2 regions of the Serratia grimesii genome follow, and region 2 is predicted to be linked to the other one. Evidence: predicted binding sites of a transcription regulator. Region 2 holds the regulator's gene; the other holds the start of a gene.
What was found. Region 2 encodes PhoB, which activates phosphate uptake and scavenging genes when phosphate is short. Its sites were predicted from a motif close to CTGTCATAAAACTGNCNNAT; they were not measured.
Positions count from the first base shown of each region.

Region 1 (15,633 bases), 760 kb from region 2:
CATGACTAACCACAGCGGACGACCATCTTGTTTCAGTAGCGGAAGATTAACGGGGATTTCCCGCCAGCCTTCACGCGGGTGGGCCTGCAATCCCAGAACCCGCAACACGGGGAACAGATCACGGCTTTGCGCCAAGGCTGCGGTATGTTGTGGGGTCCAGACCCGTTGCCAGACATAAACCTGATTATCCCAGGTTTGTGATAACCGCAACGCCTGATGACGACCAGCAAACCATGAGGTTAACGCCATTGCCAGCACGAATAGCGTTATTAGCCCACGTTTCATTGCTGCCAGAGTTCACCTTGCTGAGTGAAACCGCAGGCACGCATAAAGTTATCTACCTCACCACGTTCACGCGGTGTCAGGCCAGCGGTTGAAAGCTGCCAGTGTGTTATCTGTGGCAACTGGCGCTGTGCGTCCTGTACCAGATAGAGACCAACACCGCGGCGGCGTGTCACTTCACGCACCATCAGATCAAGCAACTCTGCCTTTTCACCCTGCATCGCGATTTTCACTGCGCCCAGCAGTCGGTCGTTAAAACGGGCGGCGAACAGCGCTTTACCGTCGTTCAACCCGTTCTGCCATTGCTCCGGCTGCTGATGTGGCCAGATTTTGCCGAGGTCGATGAGATCTTGCGGGGACAGCGTAGTAAGGCGCTCAATGGTCAGTTTCATGCAGAATTTCCGCGCAGTTAAATGATGCCGACAGTGTAATAGATCTTGTGCAGAGCGTTGTGTAAGTTTTTCTGTACGATTACTGCGCAAAATGTTTTTTGCATGGACCATTTTCCGAGTAAATAGTTAGTAAATGGATTGTTAACCAGCACAATGCGCTACGCCTCGGGCTAAACAGCGCGGATTTAATCCGAATTTTATCCTGTTTACACCGCTTGTTTCTGAGCAATGAAGTTGATTTGCAGAAGAAAATTCCTGTTTAATGATATGAAAAATAAAGTCTTATTAGAAAATATTGCCTGTAAAACACCTAAATCATTATTACTTATGAATAAAAGCAGTAAATAAAGATCGGGTGCGGGTAAACACAACAGGTACGTTCACAACGACAGATGGGGATTTGCGGATGAAATTAACAAAAGGTAAGGCGCTGTTGGCGGGTTGTATTGCGATGGCTATCGGTCATTCAGCCATGGCGAAAGACATTAAAGTGGCGATCGTCGGGGCGATGTCCGGCCCAGTCGCACAATACGGTGACATGGAGTTCACCGGTGCTCGTCAGGCCATTGCCGATATCAATTCCAAGGGCGGCATCAAGGGCGATAAGCTGGTGGGTGTGGAATACGATGATGCCTGTGACCCTAAACAGGCGGTCGCGGTCGCTAACAAGGTAATCAACGACGGCATTCGCTATGTGATTGGCCACCTGTGCTCGTCATCGACGCAGCCAGCTTCCGATATTTATGAAGATGAAGGCGTGATCATGATTACCCCGGCGGCCACCAACGCCGATCTGACCACCCGTGGTTACAAGATGATCATGCGTACTACCGGTCTGGATTCCGATCAGGGTCCGACGGCGGCGAAATACATCCTCAGTGAGATCAAACCTAAGCGCATTGCCGTGGTTCACGACAAGCAGCAGTATGGTGAAGGCCTGGCACGCTCGGTGCGTGATAGCCTGAAAAAACAGGGTACCGACGTGGTGATGTTTGAAGGGATCACCGCTGGCGATAAAGACTTCTCCACTTTGGTGGCGCGTCTGAAGAAAGAAAACGTCGATTTCGTTTACTTCGGTGGCTACTACCCGGAAATGGGCCAAATCCTGCGCCAGGCAAAACAGGCTGGCCTGACGACCCGCTTTATGGGACCAGAAGGTGTGGGTAACTCTTCACTGTCCAACATCGCCGGTGCGGCCTCCGAAGGCATGTTGGTGACCTTACCTAAACGCTACGATCAGGTGCCAGCCAACAAACCTGTTGTTGATGCACTGAAAGCCAAGAAGCTGGATCCGACCGGTCCGTTCGTCTGGACCACCTACGCTGCGCTGCAATCGCTGACCACCGGGATGGAGCGCAGTGGCAGCCAGGAACCGGCCGATATCGTCAAGGATCTGAAAACCGGCAAGCCAGTGGAAACCGTGATGGGGCCGTTGAGCTGGGATGAAAAAGGCGATCTGAAAGGCTTTGAATTCGGTGTGTTTGAATGGCATGCCGACGGCACATCAACACCCATTAAATAAGCCATAATCATCAGGGTAGGGCGCAGTTCAACTGCGCCCGCGGGCCGGCTTGCCGGCTCCGTATCCCTTTACCTGAATGCTCTTCGCGTTCAGGTTTCGCAGCCAAGGGTTAGAGTATGTCAGAGCAGGTTCTTTATTTTCTGCAGCAGATGTTCAACGGCGTCACGTTGGGCAGCACCTATGCATTGATCGCCATCGGTTACACCATGGTCTACGGCATCATCGGCATGATTAACTTCGCCCACGGCGAGGTGTATATGATCGGCAGCTATGTCTCCTTTATTGTTATTGCCGCCCTGATGATGGTGGGCATCGACGTTAGCTGGTTGCTGATTGGTGCCGGGTTCCTGGTGTCGATCGTCATTGCCAGTGCCTACGGCTGGAGCATTGAGCGGGTGGCCTACAAGCCGGTGCGCAACTCCAAGCGTTTGATCGCGCTGATTTCCGCCATCGGGATGTCGATATTCCTGCAAAACTACGTCAGCCTGACACAGGGATCGCGCGATCTGGCGTTGCCTAGCCTGGTCACCGGCCAATGGGTATTGGGAGAAAGCAACGGCTTTGCCGCCACCATCACTACCATGCAGGTGATTATCTGGGTCGTGACCTTCCTGGCGATGTTGGCGCTGACGATATTTATTCGTTATTCACGCATGGGCCGTGCCTGCCGTGCCTGCGCGGAAGATTTGAAAATGGCCAGCCTGCTGGGCATTAATACTGATCGGGTGATCTCACTGACGTTCGTGATCGGTGCGATCATGGCAGCGGTGGCTGGCGTACTGCTGGGCCAGTTCTACGGCGTGATTAACCCCTACATCGGCTTTATGGCCGGTATGAAAGCCTTCACCGCAGCGGTATTGGGCGGTATCGGCAGCATTCCCGGCGCGATGATTGGTGGTCTGGTCCTGGGCGTGGCGGAAGCCCTGACTTCGGCTTACCTGAGCACTGAATATAAAGATGTGGTGTCGTTCGCGCTGCTGATTGTGGTGTTGCTGATCATGCCAACCGGCATCCTTGGGCGTCCGGAGGTTGAGAAGGTATGAAACTCAATCTGCTTAATGCGTTGATCGCCTCTCTGGTGCTGTTTGTGATGGCTTCATTCCTGATGGGGATGCAACTGAGTCTCGACGGAACCAAACTGGTGGTGCATGGCGCGGCGGAAGTTCGCTGGATGTGGATCGGCATTGGCTGTGTCATCGTGTTTTTCTTCCAATTGTTGCGTCCGCTGATGCAGCAAGGGCTGAAAAAAATCTCCGGCCCGTCATTCGTCTTGCCGAGTTTTGATGGCACCACTGCGCGCCAGAAGCTGCTGGCTGCGGCGATCATTGTTGCCGCTGTCGCCTGGCCGTTCCTGGTCTCGCGCGGCACGGTGGATATCGCTACCCTGACGTTGATCTACGTGATGCTGGGTCTGGGCCTGAACGTGGTGGTCGGGTTGTCCGGCCTGCTGGTGCTGGGTTACGGCGGTTTTTACGCTATTGGTGCCTACACCTATGCACTGCTTAATCACTACTACGGTCTTGGTTTTTGGGAAAGTTTGCCATTGGCTGGCATCGTCACTGCCATCTTTGGTTTCCTGCTTGGTTTCCCGGTACTGCGTTTACGCGGTGACTACCTGGCGATTGTGACGCTGGGTTTCGGCGAGATCGTGCGTATCCTGCTGCTGAACAATACCGAGATCACCGGCGGGCCGAACGGCATCAGCCAGATCCCGAAACCGACCTTCTTTGGGCTGGAGTTCAACCGAAGTGTGCGTGACGGCGGCTGGGACACCTTCCATAACTTCTTTGGCCTGAAATACGATCCGAGCGATCGCATTGTGTTTTTGTATTTAGTGGCGCTGCTGCTGGTGGTACTGACGCTGTTTGTGATCAATCGCCTGCTGCGCATGCCGCTGGGCCGTGCCTGGGAAGCGCTGCGCGAAGATGAAATCGCCTGCCGTTCACTGGGCCTTAACCCGACCAAAATCAAGCTGACCGCCTTTACCATCAGCGCCGCCTTTGCCGGTTTTGCAGGTACGCTGTTTGCCGCACGTCAGGGCTTTGTCAGCCCGGAATCCTTTACCTTTGTCGAGTCGGCCTTTGTGTTAGCGATCGTGGTATTGGGTGGCATGGGCTCGCAGTTTGCCGTGATCCTGGCGGCTATACTGCTGGTGGTATCGCGTGAAATGATGCGTGATCTGAATGAATACAGCATGTTGCTGCTGGGTGCCCTGATGGTCTTGATGATGATTTGGCGACCACAGGGGTTGCTGCCGATGAAGCGGCCACAGCTGAAACTGAAAACGGCGGATATCCACGCGGGCAAGGGGGAACAGGCATGAGTATGCAACCTTTGCTGAAGGTCGAAGGGTTATCGATGCGTTTCGGCGGCCTGCTGGCGGTCAATAACGTGGCGCTGGAACTCAATGAAGGCGAAATCGTCTCGCTGATCGGCCCGAACGGTGCCGGAAAAACCACGGTGTTTAACTGTTTGACCGGTTTCTACCGCCCAACCGGTGGCACCATCAAACTGCGTGAGCGCCATCTGGAAGGGTTACCTGGGCAGACTATTGCCCGTATGGGCGTGGTGCGGACTTTCCAGCACGTGCGGTTATTCCGTGAAATGACGGTGATCGAAAATCTGTTGGTCGCGCAACATCAACATCTGAAAAGCGGTGTCTTTGCCGGGCTGCTGAAAACCCCGGCGTTTCGTCGTGCCGAAGCTGATGCGCTGGAACGTGCCTCGGTATGGCTGCAACGGGTTGGCCTGTTAGAGATGGCTAACCGTTCTGCAGGGAATCTGGCATACGGCCAACAGCGCAGGCTGGAGATTGCACGCTGCATGGTTACCCGGCCAGAGTTGTTGATGCTGGATGAGCCGGCTGCGGGCTTGAACCCGAAGGAAACCGATGAGCTGGATCACCTGATTGTCGAACTGCGCAATCAGCATAAGGTTTCGGTATTGTTGATTGAGCACGATATGAAGTTAGTGATGGGCATTTCCGATCGCATCTACGTGGTGAACCAAGGCACACCGCTGGCGCAGGGCTCTCCGGCAGAAATTCGTAACAACCCGGACGTGATCCGGGCGTATTTGGGGGAAGCTTAATGTTGTCATTTAATCAGGTGTCCGCCCATTACGGCAAAATTCAGGCGCTGCATCAGGTTAGCCTGAACATCAAACAGGGGGAGATTGTCACCCTGATTGGCGCTAACGGCGCGGGTAAAACCACGCTGCTCGGTACGCTGTGCGGCGAACCGCGTGCGACAGAAGGCAGTATCACCTTTCTCGATCAGGACATTACACAGTGGCAGACCTCGCGCATCATGCGTGAGGCGGTGGCGATTGTCCCTGAAGGGCGGCGGGTGTTCTCGCGCATGACCGTGGAAGAGAATCTGGCGATGGGCGGTTTCTTTGCCGATCGTCATCAGTATCAGCAGCGTATTGAACGGGTATTCAACCTGTTCCCGCGCCTGTTGGAGCGCCGTACTCAGCGTTCAGGCACCATGTCTGGCGGTGAACAGCAGATGTTGGCGATTGGGCGTGCACTGATGAGCCAGCCGAAGTTACTGTTGCTCGATGAACCGTCTCTGGGGCTGGCGCCGATCATCATTCAGCAGATTTTTGACATCATTGAGCAACTGCGCGAAGAAGGAATGACCATCTTCCTGGTGGAGCAAAACGCCAATCAGGCGCTGAAATTGGCCGATCGTGGTTATGTACTGGAAAACGGCCGCGTGGTGTTGGAAGATACGGGAGCCGCATTGTTAGCAAACGAAGCAGTTAGATCGGCGTATCTGGGCGGCTGAAATACCCGTCGTCTTTCAAGCTACAGCGTTGTTAACTGCACTCGCTTACCCCAGTCACTTACTAAAGTAAGCTCCTGGAGGATAAGCGAGCTGGTCGCCTAGCTGTAACTGGAAATCCATAGGGTATTAGAGGGAATTTACCGATAAAGGTAACTCAGGCTGCACCTGCATTTTTAACGATTACGAGAAGAAGAAGAAATGAACACAGAAGGGTTACTCGCGCAGCGCATCGTAAAAGTAAAAAGCTCGGCAATTCGTGAATTGCTCAAGCACAGTAAGATGGAAAACGTCATTTCGCTGGCGGGCGGCATCCCCTCTGATGCCCTGTTTGATTTCGAAGGGTTGAGCATCGCGACCCATCAGGCGATCACCGAGCAGCCGAAAAGCGCTTTCCAGTATGGTTTGACCGAAGGCAGCCCGGTACTGCGTGAGCGCATCTGCGAGCTGTGCGCCCAGCGTGGTGTTTCTGCTACCGCTGACGAGGTGATGGTGACTGCGGGTTCCCAGCAGGCGCTGGATCTGGTGATGCGTGCCATCGTCAACCCAGGCGACGTGTTTGTGGTGGAGCGTCCGACCTATCTGGCAGCATTACAGACGCTGGAGCTGGCGGAAGCCAACATCATGTCGGTGTCGTCCGACAGCGATGGCATGGTGGTCGAAGAACTGGCCGAGTTGCTGAAAACTCAGCGCATCAAGGGTGTGTATGTGGTGCCGAACTTCGGCAACCCAAGTGGCATCACACTGAGTGCCGCGCGCCGCGAACTGTTGGTAAAACTGGCGGCCGAGCACAATTTCCTGATCATCGAAGATGACCCGTACGGCGAGCTGCGTTTTACCGAAGAACGTAACGCCACGCTGCACCAGATTTCGCAGCAGGTACTGGGCCATACCGATAACATTATCTACACCTCGACCTTTTCCAAGATCCTGGCGCCGGGCCTGCGTCTGGGCTGGGCAATTTTGCCGCCGTTCCTGCTGCACAAAGTGGCGATCATCAAGCAGGCGGCGGATCTGCACGCCAGCGCGCTGTCGCAGAGCATCGTCGAATGTTACCTGGGGTTGGATCGTCTGCCGGCGCAGATCGAAAAGATCCGCGCAGCGTACAAACAAAAGGGCGAGATCCTGGCCGGGCTGGTGGAACAAGAGTTGGGTGACCATATCAGCTTTGATATGCCGAAGGGCGGTATGTTCCTGTGGGCGCGCTTCCGTCAGCCGTTTAACGCGACCGAATGGCTGAAAACCACCCTACAGCAGGGCGTGGTATTTGTGCCGGGAGAATACTTCTTCTCTGACAATCCGGATCGTTCGACCTTCCGTCTGTCATTCGCTACCGCCACGGAGCAACAAATGCAGGAAGCCGTTGCCCGCCTGCGTCGTTCACTGTAATCCCCGCGGCGGCAGGGGAGTTTTTCCTGCCGCCGACATCAAACCGCAACCTGCACTTCACTCTTCCGTCATATAGCTGTCATCTGGTGGTTATGTTTCTGTCATCCGAGCATGGCATGTTAGCTTCCGAACAAAAAACTGATTCTTTTCGCTCACGCGCTTATTACACCAGCTTTTTTCAGGAGTTAGGCATGCTCACCTACGCTATTCGCAAAACTACGCTGTGCGTCGCGTTGACCCTGGCGGTCAGCACTCATGCACTGGCGGCAACCGAGATCCCGTTCTGGCATTCGATGGAAGGCGAACTGGGTAAAGAAGTGGATTCCCTGGCGGATCGCTTTAACCAATCGCACCCCGACGTCAAAATTGTTCCGGTTTATAAAGGTAACTACGAACAGAATCTGGCGGCGGGCATCGCGGCCTATCGCTCAGGTAAAGCACCGGCGATTTTGCAGGTGTATGAGGTGGGCACGGCAACCATGATGGCCAGCAAGGCGATCAAGCCGGTGTATGAGGTGTTTAAAGACGCTGGCATCAACTTTGACGAGTCGGTGTTCGTGCCGACGGTGGCAGGTTACTACACCGACAACAAGAGCGGGCACCTGCTGTCTCAGCCGTTCAACAGCTCTACCCCAGTTCTGTATTACAACAAAGATGCCTTCAAGAAGGCTGGCCTGAACCCAGATCAGCCACCAAAAACGTGGCAAGAGTTGGCGGCGGATACGGCCAAACTGCGTGAAGCTGGTATGAAGTGTGGTTACGCGAGTGGCTGGCAGGGTTGGATCCAACTCGAGAACTTCAGCGCCTGGCACGGTGTACCGTTCGCCACGGAAAATAACGGGTTCGGTGGCACCAGCGCCAAACTGGAGTTCAACAAGCCGCTTCAGGTCAAGCACATCCAACTGCTGGAAGACATGAACAAGAAGGGGGATTTCACCTACTTCGGCCGTAAAGACGAATCCACCGAGAAGTTCTACAGCGGTGATTGCGCCATTACCACTGCATCCTCCGGTTCGCTGGCAGATATTAAGCACTACGCCAAATTTAACTATGGTGTTGGCATGATGCCTTATGACGCGGATGCCAAAAATGCACCGCAGAACGCCATCATTGGTGGCGCCAGCTTGTGGGTGATGAACGGCAAAGATGCCGCCACCTATAAGGGCGTAGCTGAATTCCTGCAGTATCTGGCCCAACCGGAAATCGCTGCCGAATGGCATCAGAAAACCGGTTATCTGCCGATCACGACCGCTGCGTACGATCTGACCAAGCAACAGGGTTTCTATGATAAGAACCCGGGTGCCGATGTGGCAACACGTCAGATGCTGAACAAACCGCCATTGCCGTTCACCAAGGGTCTGCGTCTGGGCAATATGCCGCAGATTCGTACCGTCGTAGATGAAGAGCTGGAAGGTGTGTGGACCGGGAAGAAAACGCCACAGCAGGCGTTGGATGCCGCCGTACAGCGAGGTGATGTTTTGCTGCGCCGTTTTGAGTCCCAGACCAAGTAACGTCAACCGGAATTCCTTTTCGGCGAACGACACCGATCCACCCCCTCTCCCTTGGGAGAGGGCCGGGGTGAAGGGCTCAGTCAGCCCTTCACCCATATTAACGGTTAACCTCTATGTCATCTTCCCGTCCCGGTTTCGGCTGTAGCTGGCTGCCCTATGTATTGGTGCTGCCGCAACTGTTGATCACCGCAATCTTCTTCCTGTGGCCTGCCGGTGAGGCGCTGTGGTATTCAGTGCAAAGCCTCGATCCGTTTGGTCTGTCCAGCCAGTTTGTCGGGCTGGATAACTTCACCCAGTTGTTCCAGGACCCGTATTACCTCGATTCGTTTTACACAACGCTGATTTTCAGTTTCCTGGTGGCAGGTATCGGGCTGGTCGTGTCGTTGTTCTTCGCCGCGTTGGTGGATTATGTCCTGCGCGGCAGCCGAATTTACCGGACGCTGATGATTTTGCCTTATGCCGTGGCCCCTGCGGTGGCGGCTGTACTGTGGATTTTCCTGTTTAACCCGGGGCTGGGGCTGATTACTCACTTCCTCAATGGATTGGGTTACAACTGGAACCACGCGCAAAATAGCGGACAGGCGATGTTCCTGGTGGTGCTGGCTTCGGTATGGCAGCAAATCAGCTATAACTTTTTGTTTTTCTTGGCGGCGTTACAGTCCATTCCACGCTCCCTGGTTGAGGCGGCAGCCATCGACGGTGCTGGCCCGGTGCGGCGCTTCTTCAACCTGGTGTTGCCGTTGATCACGCCGGTGAGCTTCTTCCTGCTGGTGGTAAATCTGGTGTATGCCTTCTTCGATACCTTCCCAGTGATCGATGCTGCGACTGGCGGCGGGCCGGTACAATCCACGACCACGTTGATCTACAAGATCTACCGCGAAGGCTTTGCGGGTCTGGATCTGTCCAGCTCAGCGGCGCAGTCGGTGATCCTGATGCTGTTGGTAATTGGTCTGACGGTGATCCAGTTCCGTTTTGTCGAACGTAAGGTGCGCTACCAATGATTGAGAACCGACGCGGGCTGGATATCTTCAGCCACGTAATGCTGATTATCGGCGTACTGGTGGTGTTGTTCCCGCTGTACGTGGCCTTTGTGGCCGCTACATTGGACGATAAAGAGGTGTTCCAGGTGCCGATGACCCTGATCCCGGGTGGACATCTGTGGGAAAACATCAGCAACATCTGGCAGGGCGGTGTGGGCAACCTCAAAGTGCCGTTTTCGATGCTGTTGCTGAATAGCGTGATCATGGCGCTGGCCATCACCTTCGGCAAAATTGTAGTGTCGGTGCTGTCGGCCTACGCCATCGTGTATTTCCGTTTCCCGCTACGCAGTCTGTTTTTCTGGCTGATATTCCTCACACTGATGCTACCGGTGGAAGTGCGTATTTTCCCAACGGTAGAGGTGATCTCCAACCTCAACCTGCTGGACAGCTACACCGGCCTGACGCTGCCGCTGATGGCCTCGGCAACCGCTACCTTCCTGCTACGCCAGTTCTTTATGACCTTGCCGGACGAATTGCTGGAAGCTGCGCGTATTGATGGTGCCGGCCCGATGCGCTTCTTCTGGGACATTGTGCTGCCGCTGTCGAAGACCAACCTGGCTGCGCTGTTTGTCATCACCTTTATCTACGGCTGGAACCAGTACCTGTGGCCGATCCTGATCACCAGCGACGCCTCAATGGGCACCGCGGTGGCGGGCATCAAAAGCATGATCTCCACCTCCGGTGCGCCGACCCAGTGGAATCAGGTCATGGCGGCGATGATTCTGACTTTAATCCCACCGCTGGCGGTGGTTCTTCTGATGCAGCGCTGGTTTGTACGCGGCCTGGTTGATAGCGAAAAGTAACGAGAGAAATTTTCACATGGCAGGTTTAAAACTACAGGCAGTCACCAAATCCTACGACGGTAAAACGCCGGTGATTAAGCAGATCGATCTCGACGTGGCGGACGGTGAGTTTATCGTGATGGTCGGCCCGTCCGGCTGCGGTAAGTCGACGCTGTTGCGTATGGTCGCTGGGTTGGAACGTACCACCAGCGGCGATATCTATATCGACAGCCAGCGTGTGACCGATATGGAGCCGAAAGATCGCGGCATTGCGATGGTGTTTCAGAACTACGCGCTGTATCCGCATATGAGCGTGTATGACAACATGGCCTATGGCTTGAAAATTCGCGGGTTTGGCAAACAGCATATCCAACAGCGTGTCGAAGACGCGGCACGCATTTTAGAACTGGAGCCGCTGTTGCAGCGCAAGCCGCGTGAGCTTTCTGGCGGCCAGCGTCAGCGGGTGGCGATGGGGCGCGCTATCGTGCGTGAACCTGCGGTGTTTCTGTTTGATGAGCCATTGTCTAACCTGGATGCCAAACTGCGCGTACAGATGCGTCTGGAATTGCAGCAGCTGCACCGCCGACTGAAAACCACCAGCTTATACGTGACGCACGATCAGGTGGAGGCGATGACGCTGGCGCAGCGGGTGATCGTGATGAACAAGGGCGTGGCGGAGCAGATTGGTACCCCGAGCGAGGTCTATCAGCGCCCCGCATCGCTGTTTGTAGCCAGTTTTATTGGGTCACCGGCGATGAATCTGTTGCCCGGCACGCTGAGTGCTGACGGCAGCCAACTGCGGTTGTCGGATGGCATGATGCTGAATTTGCCGCAGGCGAAAGCACAATGGGGAGGACGCCAGTTGACGCTCGGCATCCGTCCGGAGCATATTCAACTGACCACCGATGAGCAGGGTGGTGTGCCGTTGATTATGCAAACGCTAGAGCTGTTGGGAGCGGACAATCTGGCTCATGGGCAGTGGGGTGGACACGGTGTGATCGCCCGACTTTCGCATGAAACTATGCCGGCAGCGGGCAGCACGCTATATTTGCACCTGCCTGCACAGGCGCTGCACTTTTTTGATACCGATAGCGGATTACGGATGGAACAATGACCACAGCCTGGCCTTATCCACATATTGTCGCCCACCGCGGCGGCGGTTCTCTGGCGCCGGAAAATACCTTGGCGGCAATTGACGTTGGCGCACGTCACGGTCACAAAATGATTGAGTTCGACGCCAAGCTGGCGCAGGACGGGCAAATTTTTCTACTGCACGACGATACCCTGGATCGTACCAGTAACGGTTGGGGCGTGGCGGGTGAGTTGCCCTGGGACAAGCTGGTACAGCTGGATGCCGGCAACTGGTATAACTCTGCCTACAAGGGGGAACGTTTGCCGTTGCTGTCTGACGTCGCTGAACGCTGCTTACAACATGGCATGATGGCGAACATTGAAATCAAACCCACTACCGGCAGTGACGATGAAACAGGTCGGGTGGTCGCGCTGGCGGCGCGCTTGCTGTGGCAGGGACAGACTGATCCATTGCTTTCTTCGTTCTCGATAGAAGCGCTTGAGGCGGCACAACGTACCGTACCGGAACTGCCGCGTGGTTTGCTACTGGATGAGTGGGATGACAACTGGCAAGTGCTGACAGAGCGGTTGGGCTGTGTGTCATTACACATCAACCATAAAGAACTGACTGCCGAGCGAGTCGCGGCGCTGAAAGCCGCAGGCTTGCGCATTCTGGTTTATACCGTTAACCAGCCGGCACGCGCGCGCCTGCTGTTGAACTGGGGTGTTGATTGCATTTGCACTGACCGGATAGATTTAATCGGGCCCGATTTTCCAAACGGCTAACCTCCGTTGACAGGCGTCGGCATCGGCGCCTGGGGTACCGAAGGGGTAGTGCGATCAAACGGGTTGCGCGGTTGGTTACCATTTGGCAGCAGTTGGCCGTTGTTCGGCGAATTTCGCTGCAACTGCTGTTGGTTGTTGTCAAATTGCCGCTGTTGTTGCAAACGGCGTTGATCCAACTGTTGGTTATTCAGCATACGCTGCTGTTGTACTTGTTGATTACGGTGATTGAGAAACTGCTGTTGCGAGCTGAGATCGGTGACACCGTTGGCCGCAGCGGCCAATCCGGACAGCAATAACAGGCTGGACAGCATGTGATAACTTTTCATGGTTTTTACCTCGCTTTTATACCCGCCGTCTTTCAAGCTGCACGGTGAAAGCCATGGGGTATATGTTAAGACTAACTCATCGGTGAGAATTTGCTGATAGTTTGTATTTCACTCAGATGTAAACCGCCTTTTCGTCACGATCTATCTCTCCTTCCGTTACAATCGCCCTTTCTGACTTTTTAGGGTGAACCCATCGTGCTGCTTCTGGTGATTACTACCATCCTGTGGGCATTCTCTTTCAGCCTGATTGGTGAATATCTGGCGGGCCATGTCGACAGCTGGTTCTCAGTATTGATGCGTATTGGTCTTGCAGCGTTGGTGTTCCTGCCTTTCCTGCGTTGGCGCAATATCAAACCAAAAGTGATCATGATGTACATGCTGGTGGGAGCCTGTCAGCTTGGCATCATGTACCTGTTTAGCTTCCGTGCGTACATGTACTTAACGGTGCCGGAATTCTTGCTGTTTACCGTCCTGACGCCGCTCTATGTCACGCTGATTTATGATCTGATCAGTGGACAACGCCTGCGCTGGAGCTACGTGCTCAGTGCATTGTTGGCGGTATTGGGGGCGGCGATCATCCGTTACCATCAGCTTAGTGAGCATTTCTGGTGGGGGTTACTGCTGGTGCAGGCGGCGAATATCAGCTTTGCCATCGGCATGGTTGGCTACAAACGCTTGATGGAAGTGCATCCACTGCCACAGCATACTGCGTTTTCCTGGTTCTACCTGGGAGCGCTAGTGGTGGCGGTGGTAGCCTGGTGTCTGTGGGGCAATCCAAATCAGTTACCGACGACCAACCTGCAATGGGGCATTCTGGTGTGGCTGGGTGTGGTGGCTTCCGGACTGGGTTATTTCATGTGGAACTACGGTGCAACGCAGGTGGATGCCGGTACGCTGGGCATCATGAATAACATGCATGTGCCTGCTGGGCTGCTGGTAAATCTGGCGATCTGGCAGCAACAGCCACACTGGCCGAGTTTTATTATCGGTGGGGCGGTCATTGTTGCTTCATTATGGGTGCACCGTCGTTGGGTGGCGCCCAAAATAATCAGTAAATAAACCGGGCTGCCCAAGCGCAGACAGCCCTGATCGTCAGGGCTGTGAAGCCAGTGGTTTGACGCTGGCGACACCGGCGCTTGGGCGGGCGGCGTCACGGACGAACGGCAGATGGTTGCAGGCGTGCTGGCGTGCCGAACGAATAAAGGCTTCCGTCACTGCCTGGCGCTGCTCTCCATCGCGTACCGCGGCATACAAGCGGCTCCACAGACCATCACCCAAGGTTTTGGTCACCACCAATCCCTGGCGCTCAAAGCTTTCCACGACCCAATGCGGCAATGCCGCAATCCCCATCCGTGCGGACACCATCTGGATGAGCAGTAGAGTGTTATCCACGTTTTTCAATGCTGGGTTGATGCCTGCTGGTTGCAGGAAATGGCGCCAGATATCCAACCGTTGGCGCTGTACCGGATAAATCATCAGCGTTTCGTCGCTCAAATCCTCAGGCGTAATGTGCAACTTACTGGCCAACGGATGATCCGGTGCCAGCACCAGCCGCACTTCGAAATCAAACATTGGTGAATAGTGCAGGCCGCTGCGCGGCAGAATATCGGAGGTCAGCACCAGATCCAGCTCGCCCTGTTGCAAGGCGGGTTGAGGGTCAAAGGTGACGCCAGACTTGAAGTCCATCACGACCTGCGGCCAACTCTGACGGAAATTATCCAACGCCGGCGTCAGCCATTGAATACAACTGTGGCACTCAATAGCGATACGCAGCGTTGCCTGATGAGGTTCGTGACATGCCTGTAGCGCCTGCTGAATTTGCGGCAGCACCTGTTCTGCCAGCTGTAGCAGGATCTCTCCCTGCGCAGTAAAGCGCAGCGGTTGGCTCTTGCGAACGAACAGCTTGAAGCCCAGACGCTGTTCCAGATCGCTGAACTGATGTGACAATGCAGACTGCGTCTGATGGAGTTGGGCCGCCGCGGCCGCTAGCGAGCCGGTATTGCGCAGAGCCTGTAGCGTCCGTAAGTGTTTCAGTTCGATCATGAGAGTCCTTCACAGTGACAGTGAATAAATTGCGCTTGTGGTTAATACAGTACCTGCGGATTATGGATGTGTAAACATCTGGACGGCTAAATGGGGAATATGACGATGGCAATTTTAAATCACACACTGGGTTTTCCGCGCGTTGGGCTACGACGTGAGCTGAAAAAAGCTCAGGAAAGCTACTGGGCAGGTAATTCAACGCAGGAAGAACTGCTGGCGGTTGGCCGTGAGCTGCGCGCTCGTCATTGGCAACAGCAACAGCAAGCCGGGGTGGATTTGGTGCCGGTCGGCGATTTCGCTTGGTACGATCATGTATTAACCACCAGTCTGCTGCTGGGTAACGTACCGGCGCGTCATCAGAATAAAGACGGTTCAATCGATCTCGACACGCTGTTCCGTCTTGGCCGTGGCCGCGCACCGACCGGGGAACCGGCGGCAGCGGCGGAAATGACCAAATGGTTTAACACCAACTACCACTACATGGTGCCTGAATTCCAGAAAGGTCAGCAGTTCAAACTGGGCTGGACCCAATTACTGGACGAGGTTGACGAAGCATTGGCCTTGGGCCACAAAATCAAGCCAGTGTTGCTGGGCCCGGTAACGTATCTGTGGCTGGGCAAAGTGAAGGGCGAGCAGTTTGATCGTCTGTCACTGCTGAAAGATATTCTGCCGGTTTACCAGCAGGTGCTGGCTGAGTTGGC
Region 1 is NZ_LT883155.1:272,585-288,217, forward strand. It holds gene SGBXF1_RS01200 (DUF3142 domain-containing protein) at 1-285, opposite strand, end outside; gene panM (aspartate 1-decarboxylase autocleavage activator PanM) at 282-674, opposite strand; gene SGBXF1_RS01210 (branched-chain amino acid ABC transporter substrate-binding protein) at 1,081-2,196, shown strand; gene livH (high-affinity branched-chain amino acid ABC transporter permease LivH) at 2,313-3,239, shown strand; gene SGBXF1_RS01220 (high-affinity branched-chain amino acid ABC transporter permease LivM) at 3,236-4,519, shown strand; gene livG (high-affinity branched-chain amino acid ABC transporter ATP-binding protein LivG) at 4,516-5,286, shown strand; gene livF (high-affinity branched-chain amino acid ABC transporter ATP-binding protein LivF) at 5,286-5,987, shown strand; gene SGBXF1_RS01235 (aminotransferase-like domain-containing protein) at 6,186-7,373, shown strand; gene ugpB (sn-glycerol-3-phosphate ABC transporter substrate-binding protein UgpB) at 7,565-8,884, shown strand; gene ugpA (sn-glycerol-3-phosphate ABC transporter permease UgpA) at 8,998-9,885, shown strand; gene ugpE (sn-glycerol-3-phosphate ABC transporter permease UgpE) at 9,882-10,727, shown strand; gene SGBXF1_RS01255 (sn-glycerol-3-phosphate import ATP-binding protein UgpC) at 10,744-11,820, shown strand; gene ugpQ (glycerophosphodiester phosphodiesterase) at 11,817-12,563, shown strand; gene SGBXF1_RS01265 (hypothetical protein) at 12,560-12,889, opposite strand; gene SGBXF1_RS01270 (carboxylate/amino acid/amine transporter) at 13,085-13,948, shown strand; gene metR (HTH-type transcriptional regulator MetR) at 13,982-14,932, opposite strand; gene metE (5-methyltetrahydropteroyltriglutamate--homocysteine S-methyltransferase) at 15,023-15,633, shown strand, end outside.
Region 1: ugpB (sn-glycerol-3-phosphate ABC transporter substrate-binding protein UgpB) is a predicted target of PhoB. The motif match lies at 7,439-7,458, and genes of this name have one in related genera.

Region 2 (15,633 bases):
GCGGTCGAAATCGGCTACGACATTCTGCAAGGTAAACCTGCACCGACCGGCCCAGTGCTGATCCCGGTGACCATGATCGATAAAAACAATATCGGCAGCTACAAAGGCTGGACGGTTAAATAATCTCTTATCGGCGGGGCCTGTAATGTCAGGCCCCACATCCTTTCATCGCTTCCGGAGGTACCATGAACCGTTCCGCCGTGAACCAAATTCTGCAGCAAACCCAGCACTTTTTTGCCCGTTTTGACGTTCAGTTGCCACCTTTTGCCCATTTCAGCCCCGCCGTTTGGCGGCAGCTTGATCACCAACCGTGGCAAGAGGTGTTTGACCTGAAGTTGGGTTGGGATGTCACAGCGTTCGGCGGCGATGATTTTGCCCGCCAGGGACTCACGTTGTTTACCTTGCGCAATGGCTCACCCGGTGGGCAACCCTACGCCAAATGCTATGCGGAGAAGATCATGCATTGCCGTGAAGCACAGGTAACGCCGATGCATTTTCACTGGCGTAAGCGGGAAGACATCATCAACCGTGGCGGCGGCAACCTAATCGTTGAGTTACACAATGCGGACTCGCAGGAAGCGTTGGCTGAGAGCGCTGTGACCGTAACGTTGGACGGCTGCAAACAGACCCACGCAGCCGGTTCACGGCTGCGGCTGGCACCGGGAGAAAGCATTTGCCTGACGCCGGGTATCTACCACAGTTTTTGGGGGGAAGAGGGCTTCGGCGACGTGCTGGTAGGGGAAGTATCGACGGTAAACGATGACGACAATGACAACCGTTTCCTGACACCGCTCAGGCGTTTTAGCCAGATCGAGGAAGATCAGCCACCGCAGTGGTTGTTGTGTAACGAATACTTGCGCTTTATCGATTAAGGAGAACCACCATGGCATTGATTTCATTGGCACAGGGGCTGGCACATGCGCGTCAACAGGGCTATGCGTTAGGCGCGTTCAATGTTCTCGACAGTCACTTCCTGCGGGCGCTGTTTGCGGCAGCGCAGGCGGCTCGGTCACCTTTTATTATCAATATTGCAGAAGTGCACTTTAAATATGTCTCACTGGAGTCTTTGGTGGCGGCAATTAAAAGTGAAGTGGCACAGCATGATATCCCTGTGGTGTTGAATCTTGATCATGGCCTGCATTTCGACGCGGTGGTGCAGGCGTTGCGGCTGGGGTTCAGCTCAGTGATGTTTGACGGATCCGGTTTGAGCTACGAAGAGAACGTGCGTCAGACGCAGGAAGTGGTTCGCATGTGCCATGCGGTCGGCGTTTCGGTAGAGGCTGAGCTGGGCGCGGTCGGCGGTGACGAAGGCGGCGCGCTGTACGGCGAAGCCGACAGCAATAAATTTACCGATCCGCAGCGGGCGCGCGAATTTGTCGAATTGACCGGTATTGATGCGTTGGCGGTGGCGATTGGCAATGCTCACGGCAAATACAAAGGCGAGCCGAAGCTCGATTTTGAGCGATTGGCAGCTATCCAACAGCAGGCAGGGATTCCGTTGGTGCTACACGGCGGTTCTGGCATCAGCGATGCTGATTTTAAACGGGCGATTGGCCTGGGTATTCACAAAATTAATTTCTACACGGGTATGTCACAAGCCGCGCTGGGGGCGGTTGAGCAGCGGATAACGCAACGTCACGCGATTTACGATGAGTTTGCCGAAGTGTTATTAGCGGTGGAACAGTCGATCAGTGAAGTGGTGCAACAGCAAATGCATATTTTCGGCAGTGCCGGGCGCCTGTGATGACTCGCCGCGGCATTGTTTCGGCGGGCAACATGCTGGTGGATCATGTGCATCAAATTGCCCACTGGCCACAGCCGGGCTGGCTGGTGGAAATTGAACACAGTCAGCGTGCCACCGGCGGCGCGCCACTTAATGTGTTGTTGACGTTGACGCGTATGGAAACCGGTTTACCGCTGGCGGCGCTTGGGCTGATCGGTTGCGACGCCGATGGTGACTACATTTTGCAGATGCTGGCGCAGCATCGGGTCGACAGCCGTTTCGTACAGCGCAGCGAAGTGGCAATAACGTCAATGTCACAAGTGATGACTGAACCGGGTGGGCAGCGGACGTTTTTTCATGCGCTCGGTGCCAATCGGTTGCTGGATCTGGCCCATTTTGACGCTTTGAACACCGAGCATAAAATTTTCCATCTGGGTTATCTGCTGCTGCTCGACAGCCTGGATCGCCCAGATGAGGAGTTCGGCACGCGCAGCGCACGTCTTTTGGCACAAATGCAGCAGCGTGGATACCAAACTTCGTTAGATTTAGTGTCGCGCCAGGGTGATCCACGTTATCGGCCCTTGGTATTACCGGCTTTGCGCTGGCTGGATTATCTGGTGATCAACGAACTGGAGGCTGGTGAGTTTACCGGACTGGCGCTGCGTGGGGCCGATAATAGGTTGCAACAGCCGTTGATGGCGCAGGCCGCAGAACAATTATTGCAGTCCGGCGTGCGGCGAAGAGTGGTGATCCACTGCCCTGAAGGTGCCTACGGGCTGGAAACGTCGGGTGAAGCACGTTGGCAGCCGTCGTGGTGTGTGAGTGAAGCCGAGATCGTCGGAAGCGTTGGTGCTGGGGATGCCTTCTGTGCCGGGGTGTTATACGCCAGCCATGAAGACTGGTCTTTGGTGGAGACGTTGCAGCTAGCGCATGCCTGCGCGCGTTTCAACCTCTTGTGCGCCAACGCGATTGATGGCGCACAACCGTTGCCGGAATTGCTGGATTACATCAGGCGACAGCCACTGGCTGGCTGACGTCAGCAGCAAAGACATAACCCAGTCCGCGAATGGTGCGGATCAGTTCGGGCTGATGTGGATTGTTTTCGATCTTACGCCGTAGCCGCATGATCAATACGTCGATGGTACGATCGAACACCTCCAGCGTTTCGCTGTGGGTGAGTTCCAGCAGGCGATCGCGGGTCAGCACTTTACGCGCATGTTGCACCAACGCCAGCAACAAGCCGTATTCGCCCTGGGTGAGATCAACCGGTTGTCGCTGTGGGTTATGCAATGTGCAACGGCTCGTGTCCAGGCACCAACCATTAAACTGCCAGCCTTCGGGTTGACTGGGCGAAAGGGGAGCCGGTTCCAGCGCCAGTGCGCCGGTACGACGTAATACGGCTTTTGCGCGGGCAACGACCACGCGTGGGTTGAAGGGTTTGGCAATGTAGTCGTCGGCGCCCATTTCCAGACCGACCACCACATCGGACTCGGAACCGAGCCCCGTCAGCATCACTACCGGTAGATCCGGTCGCAAGCGATGGATCTGTTGTAGTACCAGCAAGCCATTGGTGTCCGGCAGGATCATATCGAGCAGTACCAATGCAATATCCGGCTGCTGGTTGATTAAGGTTAACGCCTCACTGCCACGGTGGCAGACATGAACGGTAAACACGTGTTCATTGAGCACGTCGCAAAGCACGTCACAGATAGCGGGATCGTCATCGACGATCAATATGGCAGGTTTCATCGCTGCTCTCCGGATTATATTATGCGGAAAATGTTATCAATAGGTTAACTGCTTAAATGCAGTGTACCCGATGGCTAATTAATAAGCGGCAGACGGACGTGTTCGGATGTGGAAATTGCCATCACCGTCACACTCGACGGTCATTGAGTGATCCTGGCAACTGAATATATTAGGCTGTGGCAACGTTGTGGTGCATTGAGGAGAAAAATCGTGCGCATTGGTATCGACCTGGGTGGCACCAAAATTGAAGTAATCGCGTTGGCCAACGATGGGCAGGAGTTGTTCCGTCATCGTATTGCCACGCCGCGTCATGACTATCAGCAAACGCTGGATGCCATTACCGGTCTGGTGATGCTGGCGGAAGAGAATACCGGCCAACAGGGGTCCGTTGGTGTCGGTATTCCCGGCACATTGTCGCCCTATACCGGTCTGGTAAAAAATGCCAATTCGGTGTGGCTTAATGGCCAGCCTCTGGATAAAGATTTATCAAGAATGCTGGCACGCGAAGTGCGTATCGCAAACGACGCTAACTGCCTGGCGGTTTCTGAAGCTACCGATGGCGCAGCCGCCGGCAAACAAACGGTGTTTGCGGTGATTATTGGCACCGGCTGTGGTGCAGGGGTGGCAATCAACGGTCAGGCGCACTCAGGCGGTAATGGTATCTCTGGCGAATGGGGACATAACCCGCTGCCGTGGCTGGACGATGACGAACTGCGTTTTCGTGCAGAGGTCCCCTGCTACTGTGGCAAACAAGGCTGTATCGAGACCTTTATTTCTGGTACGGGTTTTGCCACTGACTACGCACGCCTGAGTGGCAACCCGCTAAAAGGGCATGAGATTATGACGCTGGTGGCGCAAGGCGATGCTTTGGCGGAGCAAGCTATCAGCCGTTATGAACTGCGGCTGGCGAAATCGCTGGCGCATGTGATCAATATTTTTGATCCTGACGTGGTGGTGCTGGGCGGTGGTATGAGCAACGTGGACCGTTTGTATCAGCATGTGCCACAGTTGGTGAAGTCTTGGGTATTCGGTGGCGAATGTGAAACCCCGATCCGCAAAGCCGTGCATGGGGACTCCAGCGGTGTTCGCGGTGCAGCCTGGTTGTGGCCGCAGCAGTAACTGTTGCAAAAAAGCGCGGGCATGCCCGCGCTTTCATCAATGCTCTGCACAAAAATAGACGCCGAAATTTTTCTAACGCTATTTTACTTCGCTTTCGCTGCGAACCCGTTCGATATGTATAGTCAGAAACATCATCTCTTCGCTGGTTAACTGATGCTGGTAGTTTTTTTCTATGTGTTGGTTGATTTTCTCCGCGCAGGCGAAGGACTCACGGTATTTCTCTTTCACCACCAGATAGAGCGAATCATCATCGCTGTCGACGTAGTTTTTCCCTAGCAGGCGCTGGGCGAAAAACTTGAGATGGGTGACAAAGCGATGATAACTCAGGGCTTCTTCGTTATAGTCAAAACGAAAGTGGTATTTGACGATGTTGAGGATCTCCTGCATCACGCGGGTGATGTGCAGGGTGTTGTGCATCTCATCATTCAACTGCGCGTTGACCAAATGCAGGGCGATAAATCCTGCTTCGTCTTCCGGCAGGGTGGTGCCCAGCCGTTGGGCGATTAGCGCCAACGCCTCTAGCCCGACGGCAAATTCGCCCGGGTAGAGTTTTTTGATTTCCCACAGCAGCACGTTTTTAATGTCCAGCCCCTGTGCATGGCGTTGCAACGCAAAGTGGATGTGATCGGTCAGTGTGATGTAGACGATGTTGTGCAGCTTGCCTGGAAGACGTTGGCGGGCGAGGGTGATGATTTTGTCGGCGGTGGTTACACAAGCCAATGGGATCTCTGACAATAGCGTTTTAAAACGCTCAGCCATTTCGCTGCCGTTCAGCGTGAAGATCTTCTCGATCAAACTTTCGTCCAGCAGATCCCCAGCTTTCTTTTTAAAACCAATACCTTTCCCCATCACGACCGTCTCTTCCTGACGGTCGTCCAGCGTAATCACCACGTTATTATTGAGTATTTTTGCGATCTTCATGGCTATTCCCGGATGTTTCAGCGCGCTGAAAACGAAAAAACCTGACGCACGGGAGCGATCCTGTGCGTCAGGTTTTGCCTGTATTGAGATATCTCTACCCTCGGTATTTTAAGCGGTGGCTTAAAAAGCGACGGGCATACAGTAACAATCCTGTTATTAATAGCATGATAACGCTTGTCCTCGGCGGCTCAATGCTTTTCAGCGCGGACTGCCGCCGTGGTCACATTTATCCTCTGTTGCCTGCCAGTAACCTCGGATTATTCTAATCGGAACTGCGATTCCAGCCGGCTGATGCCAAGCCCGTTAACCTTTTTCACTTTAATCTGCACCGGAATACGTTCTTTCATTGCTTCAACGTGACTGATCACGCCAATGGTTTTCCCAGAGGCATTCAGGCTGTCTAAGGCATCCAGCGCAGTATCGAGGGTTTCTGCATCCAGCGTGCCGAAACCCTCGTCGAGGAACAGCGAATCGATACTGGTCTTGTGGCTGACGAGATCGGACAGCGCCAGCGCCAGCGCCAGGCTCACCAGGAAACTTTCGCCGCCGGATAGTGTACGAGTGTCGCGTAATGCATCTGCTTGCCAGGTATCCACCACCAGCAGTTCCAGCGCGTCGCTGGTTTTACGTTGCAGCAAATAGCGCCCATGCAGTCGGCCAAGCTGGTTATTGGCCAGATATACCAGGTGGTCAAGGGTTAATCCCTGAGCAAACTTACGGAATTTATCACCCTCTTTGGAGCCAATTAACTGATTGAGATAGCTCCAGTCGTCGTACTGCTGCTGGCTTTGGCTGATTTGCGCAAACAGCGACTGTTGATTGATGCGACGCATGGCGTCACTTTCTAACTGATTACGCACTTCACCCTGTTGTAGCTGCAAGGTTTTTAACTGTTGTGCCAGTGTTTCCAGGCTCTGGCTCAGGATGTGAGGATCGGCCTGAGTTTCATCCAGCCCTTCTGGGCGCTGTTGTTGGTGTTGTTGCAGGCTGTCAACGGCCTGTGCCAATAGTGCACGGGCTTCAACGTGTCGCCGTTGTAATTGTTCTTTGCAGTGTTGCAACTGTTGGCGTTGGGCATCATCCAGCAATGCGGCATTGAACGCGGCTTCGTCACTGAATTCACTGGCGGTGAGTGCCTGCAACCAGTCTTGTTCTGCCTGTTGCAGTCGCTCGGTTTGTTGCAATAGCTGTTGCTGCAATCCGGCAAGTTGGCCGCTCAGACGATCGCGTTGTTCCTGTGCCTTTTGCCACTGTTCTGCTGCCTGATGGCTGGCCTGCTCAAAGGCCGTTTGTTGAGCGCGTAGCTGCTCGCGAACTTGTACGACCTGTTGTTCGCCAAACAATGCCAGTCGTTGCGCACGCTGTTCACCAAGCGTGTTTTGGCCTTGTTGCCACTGTTGGTACAAGTGTTGTTGCTGCAATTGAGCGTCGGCGTAGCTTTTCTCCAGTAAGGTGAAACGCTCATCCAGGCGCGCTTTTTCCTGTTGCGCTTGCTGCTGCTGCACCTGTAGTACGGCCAGCGCATCCTTGGCTTGCTGCACCGCCAGTGCCGCCTGTTCGTGCTGCGTCAGCCGCTGCTGGCCTTCGCGCTCTTGTTGTTCGCAGTCGTTCAACCAGTCATGCAGACGTTCGGTATCCTGCAAGCCAAAATCAAATGCCAGCGGCGCCGTCAAACGTTGCCAATTTTGCAGATGCTCAGCTAATTGCTGTTCATCGTGTGCAATGGTCTGCTGTTGGCGCTGTAACTGTTGTTGCAGGCTATCGTAACGTGCCCGTAATTCGACGCCTTTCTTTTGTAATGCCTCGGTCTGGATTTTCATTTCTTCCAGACGTTTTTCGGTTTCTGATAGCTTTACCGCTTGGTATTGCTCAACTGCCGGATGCGTATTTGAGCCGCACAATGGGCAAGGCTCACCGGGTTGCAGACGCGCTCGCTCGGCTTCCAACCCCACGATCCGTTTTTCCAGCTCTACTGTTTTTTCAACGTCGGTTTGATGGGCTTTCTGTTGTTTATATTGTTGACGAGCGAGTTCCAGCTGTGGTTCCAACTGGGTCAGTTCGCTCTGGCCTGCACGTAGTTCCTGCCGTTGCTGTGTCAGCCGTTTGACGATTTGTTGTGACAGTGATGACAGGCTGAAAAGCTGTTGCCGCACGGGGCGCAGATCGGCCAACTCAGTCTGACGCTGGCGCAGTGCTGCCAGAGGTGCCTGCATTTCCAGCGTATGTTGCTGTTGTTGCTGCGTCGTCAGTGCGGCAGTGAGAACGTTAAGCTTTTCCTGGTGTTGCCCGGCCTGTGCGGTCAACTGGGTACGCTGAATGTCGAGTTGTTCCAGGTCCGCTTTTTGTTTCGCACATTGCTGTACCGCGGTATCGAACGCGTGTTGCCGTTCCGCCTGTGTTTTTTGCAACTGGGCGATCTGGTTATCAAGTGGAACGATTTGCTCGTCAATCAGCCGCTGCTGTGTTTGTTGCTGTTCGACATGCGCTTGCAACTGGGTACGCGCTTTTTCCATCGCCTGATGCAACGGTTCCATTTGAGCCAGCTGTTGCGTCTGCTGCTGTGTTAACAGGGTGATTTGTTGTTGCAATGCCTGCTGATCGCTGCGGCAGCGGTTACGTTCGTTAAGCCGTGGCCGCAGTTTTTCTGCCGGTTCGCTGCGTGCCAGTTGCTGTAGTTGCGGTTCTGCTGCGGTTTGCTCCAGCTCCACAGCGTTCAGCTGGCGTTGATATTCCTGCTGTTTTTGCTGCGTTTGTAGCCAAAACTGCAACCAGTTCAACGCTTGCTGCTGCTGGCGGGCTTGCCCGCTGAGGGTGTTTTCTTGTGCCCCTAATTCAACTAACTGGTTTTCCAGTTGTTGTCGTTGTTCATCATTCAGCAGTTCAATACCACTGGCACGTTGATGCAGCGCGTCCAGTTCGATCTTGGCCTGTTTGTGTTGTTCGAAAACCCGCTCAGAAAGCTGACCGTAGATCTCGGTGCCGGTTAACTCTTCCAGTAGCTCGGCACGGTCATTGGCGTCAGCATTGAGGAAAGCGGCGAACTGGCCCTGAGAAAGCATCATCGATTTGGTAAAGCGCCCGAAATCCAGCCCGGTAATAGCGGCGGTAAGATCCAGCTTGTCGCGTACTTTGTCCGCCAGGATCTTGCCATCCTCACGCAGTGCCAGCTCTACTTTAGGTGCCTGCAGATTACCGTCTGGCGCATTTTTGGCGCGTCGCTGGCTCCAGAAGGCGCGGTAGCCGACGCCCTTAACCTCAAACTCGACCTCTGCCAGCGACTCGGCTGTGTGACGTGTCATCAGTTCGTTTTGGCTCGGTGTGACGTTGAGGCGCGGTGTTTGGTGGTACAGCGCCAGACAGATGGCGTCCAAAAGGGTAGTTTTACCTGCACCGGTGGGGCCGGTGATGGCGAACAGCCCATTGCTGGCAAAGGGCTCGGCGGTGAAGTCTATCTTCCATTCACCCTGTAGTGAGTTGAGGTTTTTTAATCTCAGGCTGAGGATTTTCATTGGCTCGGCTCCTGGTCGTTCTGCTGCACCGACTCGACCACCTGCTGGAACATCTGGTTCATGCGTTGCCGACGTTCTTCGGCCATTTCAGGCTCTTGTGCTAGCCGTCGCTCGAAGACCTCATTGACGCTCAGTTCGTTGAGCGTTTCTTTGTCCTGCTGTTCAATGGCCTGGCGGCGCTGCTCTTTACTGCGGCGCAGTAACACCACCTCCACCGGCAGTTGATCGGCCAGTAACTGGATACGGCGCTGAATGTCGTTGAGATAATCCTGTGTCGCGACTTCGATATCTAACCACACCGGCAACTCGCCTTTATAATCGGCAAACTGCTGCAATTGTTGCTCTATCTGCGCCAAATCGCCCTTAATAAGCTGCATCGGCTGAAAGCTGGGAATGTCCAACGCGCTGACCTGTTGCAGGGCGCCTGTGGCGAAGTCCACCATAAAGACGCTTTTTGCTTTGCCCAATTCGTCGAAACTGAGCGGGATCGGTGAACCGCTATAGCGAATATGCTCGGATTTCGCGACGTTCTGCGCACGGTGAATATGCCCCAATGCGATGTAGTCGGCTGGCGGAAAAGCTTGGGCCGGGAAGGCGTCCAACGTACCAATATAGATATCGCGTACGGAATCGGAGGTGGTGACACCAACGGTCGTCAGGTGGCCCGTGGCAACGATAGGCAGTGCCAGACCGAGTGCATCGCGGTGTGCACAGGCTGCGTGATAGAGCGTCTGGTAATGTTCTGCGATGGCTTCTTGCAGCGCCTGCTGTTTTTGTACGCCTGATTCACCGGCACGGCTGGTGAGCAGATCTCGCGGGCGTAAGAACGGGATGGCGCACAGTACGGCACCCGGTTGGCCGTCGCGTTGATTCAGGACCACGATTTGCTGTTCGGTTTCAGTCTGCGCGTTGGCGATCACGGTCGTATTCAGGCAAGACAGCAATTCACGCGATTCATTTAAGGTTGCCACTGAGTCATGGTTACCCCCCAGTACCACCAATTGACAGCCGGTGTGCTGTAGCTCCACCACGAAGCGGTTGTACAGTTCGCGGGCATAGCTGGGTGGGGAGCCGGTATCGAACAGGTCCCCGGCGACGATCAGTGCATCCACCTGATGTTGCTCGATTTGGGCGATCAGCCAGCGCAGAAAAGCCTGGTGCTCGGCGGCACGGCTTTTGGTAAAAAAGTACTGGCCAAGATGCCAGTCAGAGGTGTGGATCAGGCGCATGACACTCCCGGGGCGATAAGGTAATGGCGGTGATTATAAAGGGCACTGTGGCTGCTGTCGTGACGGAATCATTATGACAACTGAATGATTTTTCTTTGACGTTGGAAATAATCGCTATGCTTACTGCCTATAACAGCCCGTTTTTTTCATAAAAGTGTCACAAAACTGACGCATAATGGCGCCGCAATGAGGCTGTGCCCCGCCATTGGTCGTGGCGCCGGCGCAGACCCAAAAGCATGCTGTCAAGGCAGAGGGGGAGGACATAGCGGGATTATGTTCGAACCCGACAACGCAGGCAGCGAGTTTTTGAGGCGCGCCCCTTCGGGCTGGAGCCATTTAAGCGTGCTGCTGTGTTGCTCACCGCTTATTTGGCGCCACCAAACCTCGCGGTTTGCGCCTTGCTTCACGCTTAAATGACCGCCAGCGGTGCTCACGAGCAATGGCGGGACACAGCCTAATAGATCGCTAACACATTGGCAGGATTGACGATGGCAAGACGCATACTGGTGGTGGAAGACGAAGCGCCGATCCGTGAGATGGTGTGCTTTGTGTTGGAACAGAATGGTTACCAACCGTTGGAAGCTGAGGATTATGACAGCGCAGTGACGCGCCTGTCTGAGCCGTTCCCTGATTTAGTGTTGCTCGACTGGATGCTACCCGGAGGTTCCGGCATTCAGTTTATTAAACATATGAAGCGTGAAGCACTGACCCGCGATATTCCGGTGATGATGTTGACCGCTCGTGGTGAAGAAGAAGATCGGGTACGCGGCCTGGAAGTTGGGGCAGACGATTATATTACCAAACCCTTCTCACCGAAGGAGCTGGTAGCGCGTATCAAGGCGGTAATGCGCCGTATTTCACCGATGGCGGTGGAAGAAGTGATTGAAATGCAAGGGCTGAGTCTGGATCCTTCTTCACACCGGGTGATGGCCAACGAGCAGGCGTTGGATATGGGGCCGACCGAGTTCAAACTGTTGCACTTCTTTATGACCCACCCAGAGCGAGTTTATAGCCGCGAACAGTTGCTTAATCACGTCTGGGGCACTAACGTTTATGTGGAAGACCGCACCGTTGATGTGCATATCCGCCGACTCCGTAAGGCGTTAGAGACCAGTGGTCATGACAAAATGGTTCAAACCGTTCGGGGCACAGGCTACCGATTCTCAACGCGCTACTGATCGCGCCGCGCTGGAGAATATGCCGTGTTAGAACGTCTATCCTGGAAGAGGCTGGCCCTGGAGCTGGCCCTTTTCTGCTTGCCTGCCTTATTGCTTGGGCTGATTTTCGGTTATCTGCCTTGGTTGCTGCTGGCCTCCGTGCTGGCTGCGCTGGTATGGAACTTCTACAACCAACTTAAACTTTCTCACTGGCTGTGGGTCGACCGCAGCATGACACCGCCACCTGGGCGTTGGAGCTGGGAGCCGCTGTTTTACGGCTTATACCAGATGCAACAGCGTAACCGTCGCCGACGTCGTGAATTGGCGTTGTTGATCAAACGCTTCCGCAGCGGTGCGGAGTCACTGCCCGATGCGGTAGTGATGACCACCGTTGAAGGTAACATCTTCTGGTGTAACGGTTTGGCGCAGCATCTGCTGGGTTTCCGTTGGCCAGAGGATAACGGCCAACACATCCTAAACCTGCTGCGTTATCCGGAATTCAGCCACTATCTGCAACAGCAAGAGTTCTCTCGACCGTTAACGCTGCAGTTGAACAATGAGCATTATGTTGAATTCCGCGTGATGCCCTATTCAGAAGGGCAGTTGTTGATGGTTGCGCGTGACGTTACGCAAATGCGCCAGCTGGAAGGGGCACGCCGTAATTTCTTCGCTAACGTCAGTCACGAGTTGCGTACTCCGCTGACGGTATTGCAGGGTTACCTGGAAATGATGAGCGACGAAGAGCTGGACGGTTCGTTACGTGGCAAGGCATTGGGCACCATGCAGGAACAGACACGGCGCATGGATGGGCTGGTCAAGCAGTTGCTGACATTGTCGCGTATTGAAGCCGCCCCAAATGTCGAAATGAACGAACGGGTCGATATTCCGTTGATGCTACGTGTGCTGCAACGTGAAGCGCAGTCACTGAGCGGCGGTAATCATGAGATTACTTTCCGGGTGAACGAACAGCTTAAGGTCTTTGGCAACGATGACCAGTTGCGCAGTGCGGTATCCAACCTGGTGTATAACGCGGTAAATCACACGCCAAAGGGCACCAATATTGAGGTGAGCTGGCAACAAACGCCAAACGGCGCGCAGTTCCAGGTCAGTGATAACGGTCCCGGTATCGCTGCTGAGCATATTCCTCGCCTGACGGAACGCTTTTACCGCGTTGATAAGGCCCGTTCACGCCAGACTGGCGGCAGCGGACTGGGGTTGGCGATCGTTAAGCATGCATTAAGCCACCACGATGCACGTCTGGAGATCCTCAGCGAGCAGGGCATTGGCACCCGATTCATTTTTACCTTGCCTAACCGGTTGATTGTTCCCGCAGCTTTATCAGAGAATGCGGTGAAAAATTAACGCGCGAGAGGCTGGCATGATCCGAATTACCCGAGGGCTACTGCTTTGCCTGGCGCTGCTGGCAAGCCGTGGCGCATTGGCGCAGCCGGACGGCATGCTGTCCGGCAACTTGTCGAGTGTCGGTTCAGATACGTTGGCAAATCTCATGGCGCTGTGGGCGCAGGATTTCAGTCAGCATTATCCCAACGTTAATTTGCAGATCCAGGCTGCGGGGTCCTCAACTGCACCAACCGCACTGGCGGCAGGTGCGGCGCAGCTTGGGCCGATGAGCCGACCGATGAAGGCGGCGGAGGTTTCGGCGTTCGAGCATCGCTATGGCTATGCGCCGCTGGCCGTGCCGGTCGCCGTCGATGCGCTGGTGGTGCTGGTCCATCAGGACAACCCATTGCGTGGGCTTAACCTGCAGCAGCTTGACCGAATTTTTTCCGCCACGCTGCGCTGTGGTGAAAACCAGCCGTTGACGCGCTGGGGGGAATTGGGATTGACCGGCGATTGGCAGCAGCGAACCTTGCAACGTTTTGGGCGTAATTCGGCCTCTGGAACTTACGGCTATTTCAAATTGCGTGCGCTGTGCGGCGGTGATTTTATGCCGCGCGTCAATGAATTGCCCGGTTCTGCATCGGTAGTGCAGGCCGTTGCCGGTTCACTAAATAGCATTGGATACGCCAGCATCGGTTTTCGGGCCAGTGGTGTGCGGCTATTGCCGTTGGCGGAGTCTGGGGAAAACTACATCACCCCCAATGACACCAATGTACGCAATGGCAGTTACCCATTGTCGCGCTACCTGTATATCTACATCAACAAAGCGCCCAACCAGCCGTTGGAGCCGCTGACCGCTGCCTTCCTCGATCGTGTGCTGTCTGATACCGGGCAAAACCTGGTTAATCACGACGGCTATCTGCCACTGCCCCCCGATACCTTGCGTAAAACACGATTAGCATTGGGCTTAAAATAAGCGCCCAGGAACAACTATCATGATTTGGCGCTACGCGTGCGGCGATGAACCTGCCGCGTTCTGGGTCATTTGACGACAGACGCAGTGGAATAAGCTACAAAACGTAATGCGCGCCATTTAGCGGGTTTGCTAAGGGCAAAAATCTGTTCATACCGCGCGGAAACTGAGTGTTTATTGGCGTTTTCGCGCGACCAATAGCTTTATGCTTCACGTTTTGTGAGATGCCTGCTCAAAAATGATACAAATCATGTATTGTATATTTATTGATAGCCACTATGATCGACTGGTGCTGAAAGATTATCTGGTCGATAGCTCTGCTTTTTGTCATGCGCCTTGCCTTTCAGCGCTATAAACGTTTAACTTAGGCCTCGTTGTCGGACTAAACCTCCATTTATAACTCTTAAAACTCTGCCCATCATCATGAGTGGTCACTTTCGAATAAGGACAAAGCGCCGGACGTTATGCGTTTTCTGCTCTTATTGGTCTCGCGATGAAATGGCAAGCCGGCAACCGGGTGGGGCATAACGCCACCACGTATCGGGCACTTTTTTTCATTTGAACAGGCAACACGACATCGTATGAGTCATCGTTTAACGTCAAAAGATATTATCGCATTAGGTTTTATGACCTTTGCCTTATTCGTCGGCGCCGGGAATATCATTTTCCCGCCGATGGTCGGTTTACAGTCCGGTGAGCACGTCTGGACTGCAGCTATTGGCTTCCTGATTACTGCCGTCGGTCTACCTGTGATGACGGTGATCGCGCTGGCGCGTGTCGGTGGCGGCATTGATGCTCTGAGCACGCCAATTGGCCGTCGCGCGGGTCTGCTGTTGGCGACTGTCTGCTATCTGGCTGTGGGCCCACTGTTTGCCACGCCGCGCACCGCGACCGTCTCCTTCGAAGTGGGTATTGCACCACTGACCGGTGATGGTGCCATGCCGTTGTTTATTTATAGCTTGGTGTATTTCGCACTGGTGATCGGCATTTCCCTGTATCCGGGCCGTCTGCTCGATACCGTGGGACACGTGTTGGCACCGCTGAAAATTGTTGCGCTGGGTGCGCTCGGCATTGCCGCGCTGGCCTGGCCTGCGGGTACGCCAATTCCGGCGACTGAGGTTTATCAGAACGTTCCGTTCTCTACCGGCTTCGTTAACGGCTATCTGACTATGGATACGCTAGGCGCACTGGTGTTTGGTATCGTTATCGTTAATGCCGCGCGTTCCCGTGGTGTGAAAGATGCCGGTCTGCTGACGCGTTATACCATTCTTGCTGGTTTGATCGCCGGTGTGGGCCTGACGCTGGTTTACCTGAGCCTGTTCAAGCTGGGTTCTGGTAGCGGTGTACTGGTTCCTGATGCCACCAATGGCGCAGTGATTCTGCATGCCTATGTACAAAACACCTTCGGTGGATTGGGCAGCTTCTTCCTGGCAGCGTTGATTTTCATCGCCTGTATGGTAACAGCGGTGGGCCTGACCTGTGCTTGCGCCGAGTTCTTTGCCCAGTACCTGCCCTTCTCCTATAAGACGCTGGTGTTTATCCTGGGGCTGTTCTCAATGCTGGTTTCAAACCTGGGCCTGAGCCATCTGATTCAGATCTCTATCCCGGTGCTGACCGCGATTTATCCGCCGTGTATCGTGCTGGTGGTGCTGAGTTTCACCCTGCGTTGGTGGAACAGCGCGCCGCGAATCATCGCGCCGGTGATGTTAGTCAGCCTGTTGTTTGGTATCCTTGACGCGGTGAAAGCGTCCACCTTCCAGCATTTCTTGCCGGATTGGACCAATCACCTGCCATTGGCTGATCAGGGACTGGCATGGTTGCCGCCGTCGCTGTTGATGCTGGTGCTGGTCGCAATTTATGACCGGGTTTGTACGCGCTCTGAAGTGACCGCGCACTCCTAATTCCCCGGCTA
Region 2 is NZ_LT883155.1:1,033,340-1,048,972, forward strand. It holds gene SGBXF1_RS04815 (ABC transporter substrate-binding protein) at 1-123, shown strand, start outside; gene SGBXF1_RS04820 (D-lyxose/D-mannose isomerase) at 186-872, shown strand; gene SGBXF1_RS04825 (ketose 1,6-bisphosphate aldolase) at 884-1,744, shown strand; gene SGBXF1_RS04830 (carbohydrate kinase family protein) at 1,744-2,757, shown strand; gene SGBXF1_RS04835 (response regulator) at 2,732-3,472, opposite strand; gene mak (fructokinase) at 3,683-4,591, shown strand; gene licT (BglG family transcription antiterminator LicT) at 4,670-5,512, opposite strand; gene sbcC (exonuclease subunit SbcC) at 5,770-9,021, opposite strand; gene sbcD (exonuclease subunit SbcD) at 9,018-10,250, opposite strand; gene phoB (phosphate response regulator transcription factor PhoB) at 10,739-11,428, shown strand; gene phoR (phosphate regulon sensor histidine kinase PhoR) at 11,453-12,769, shown strand; gene SGBXF1_RS04870 (PstS family phosphate ABC transporter substrate-binding protein) at 12,786-13,724, shown strand; gene brnQ (branched-chain amino acid transport system II carrier protein) at 14,303-15,622, shown strand.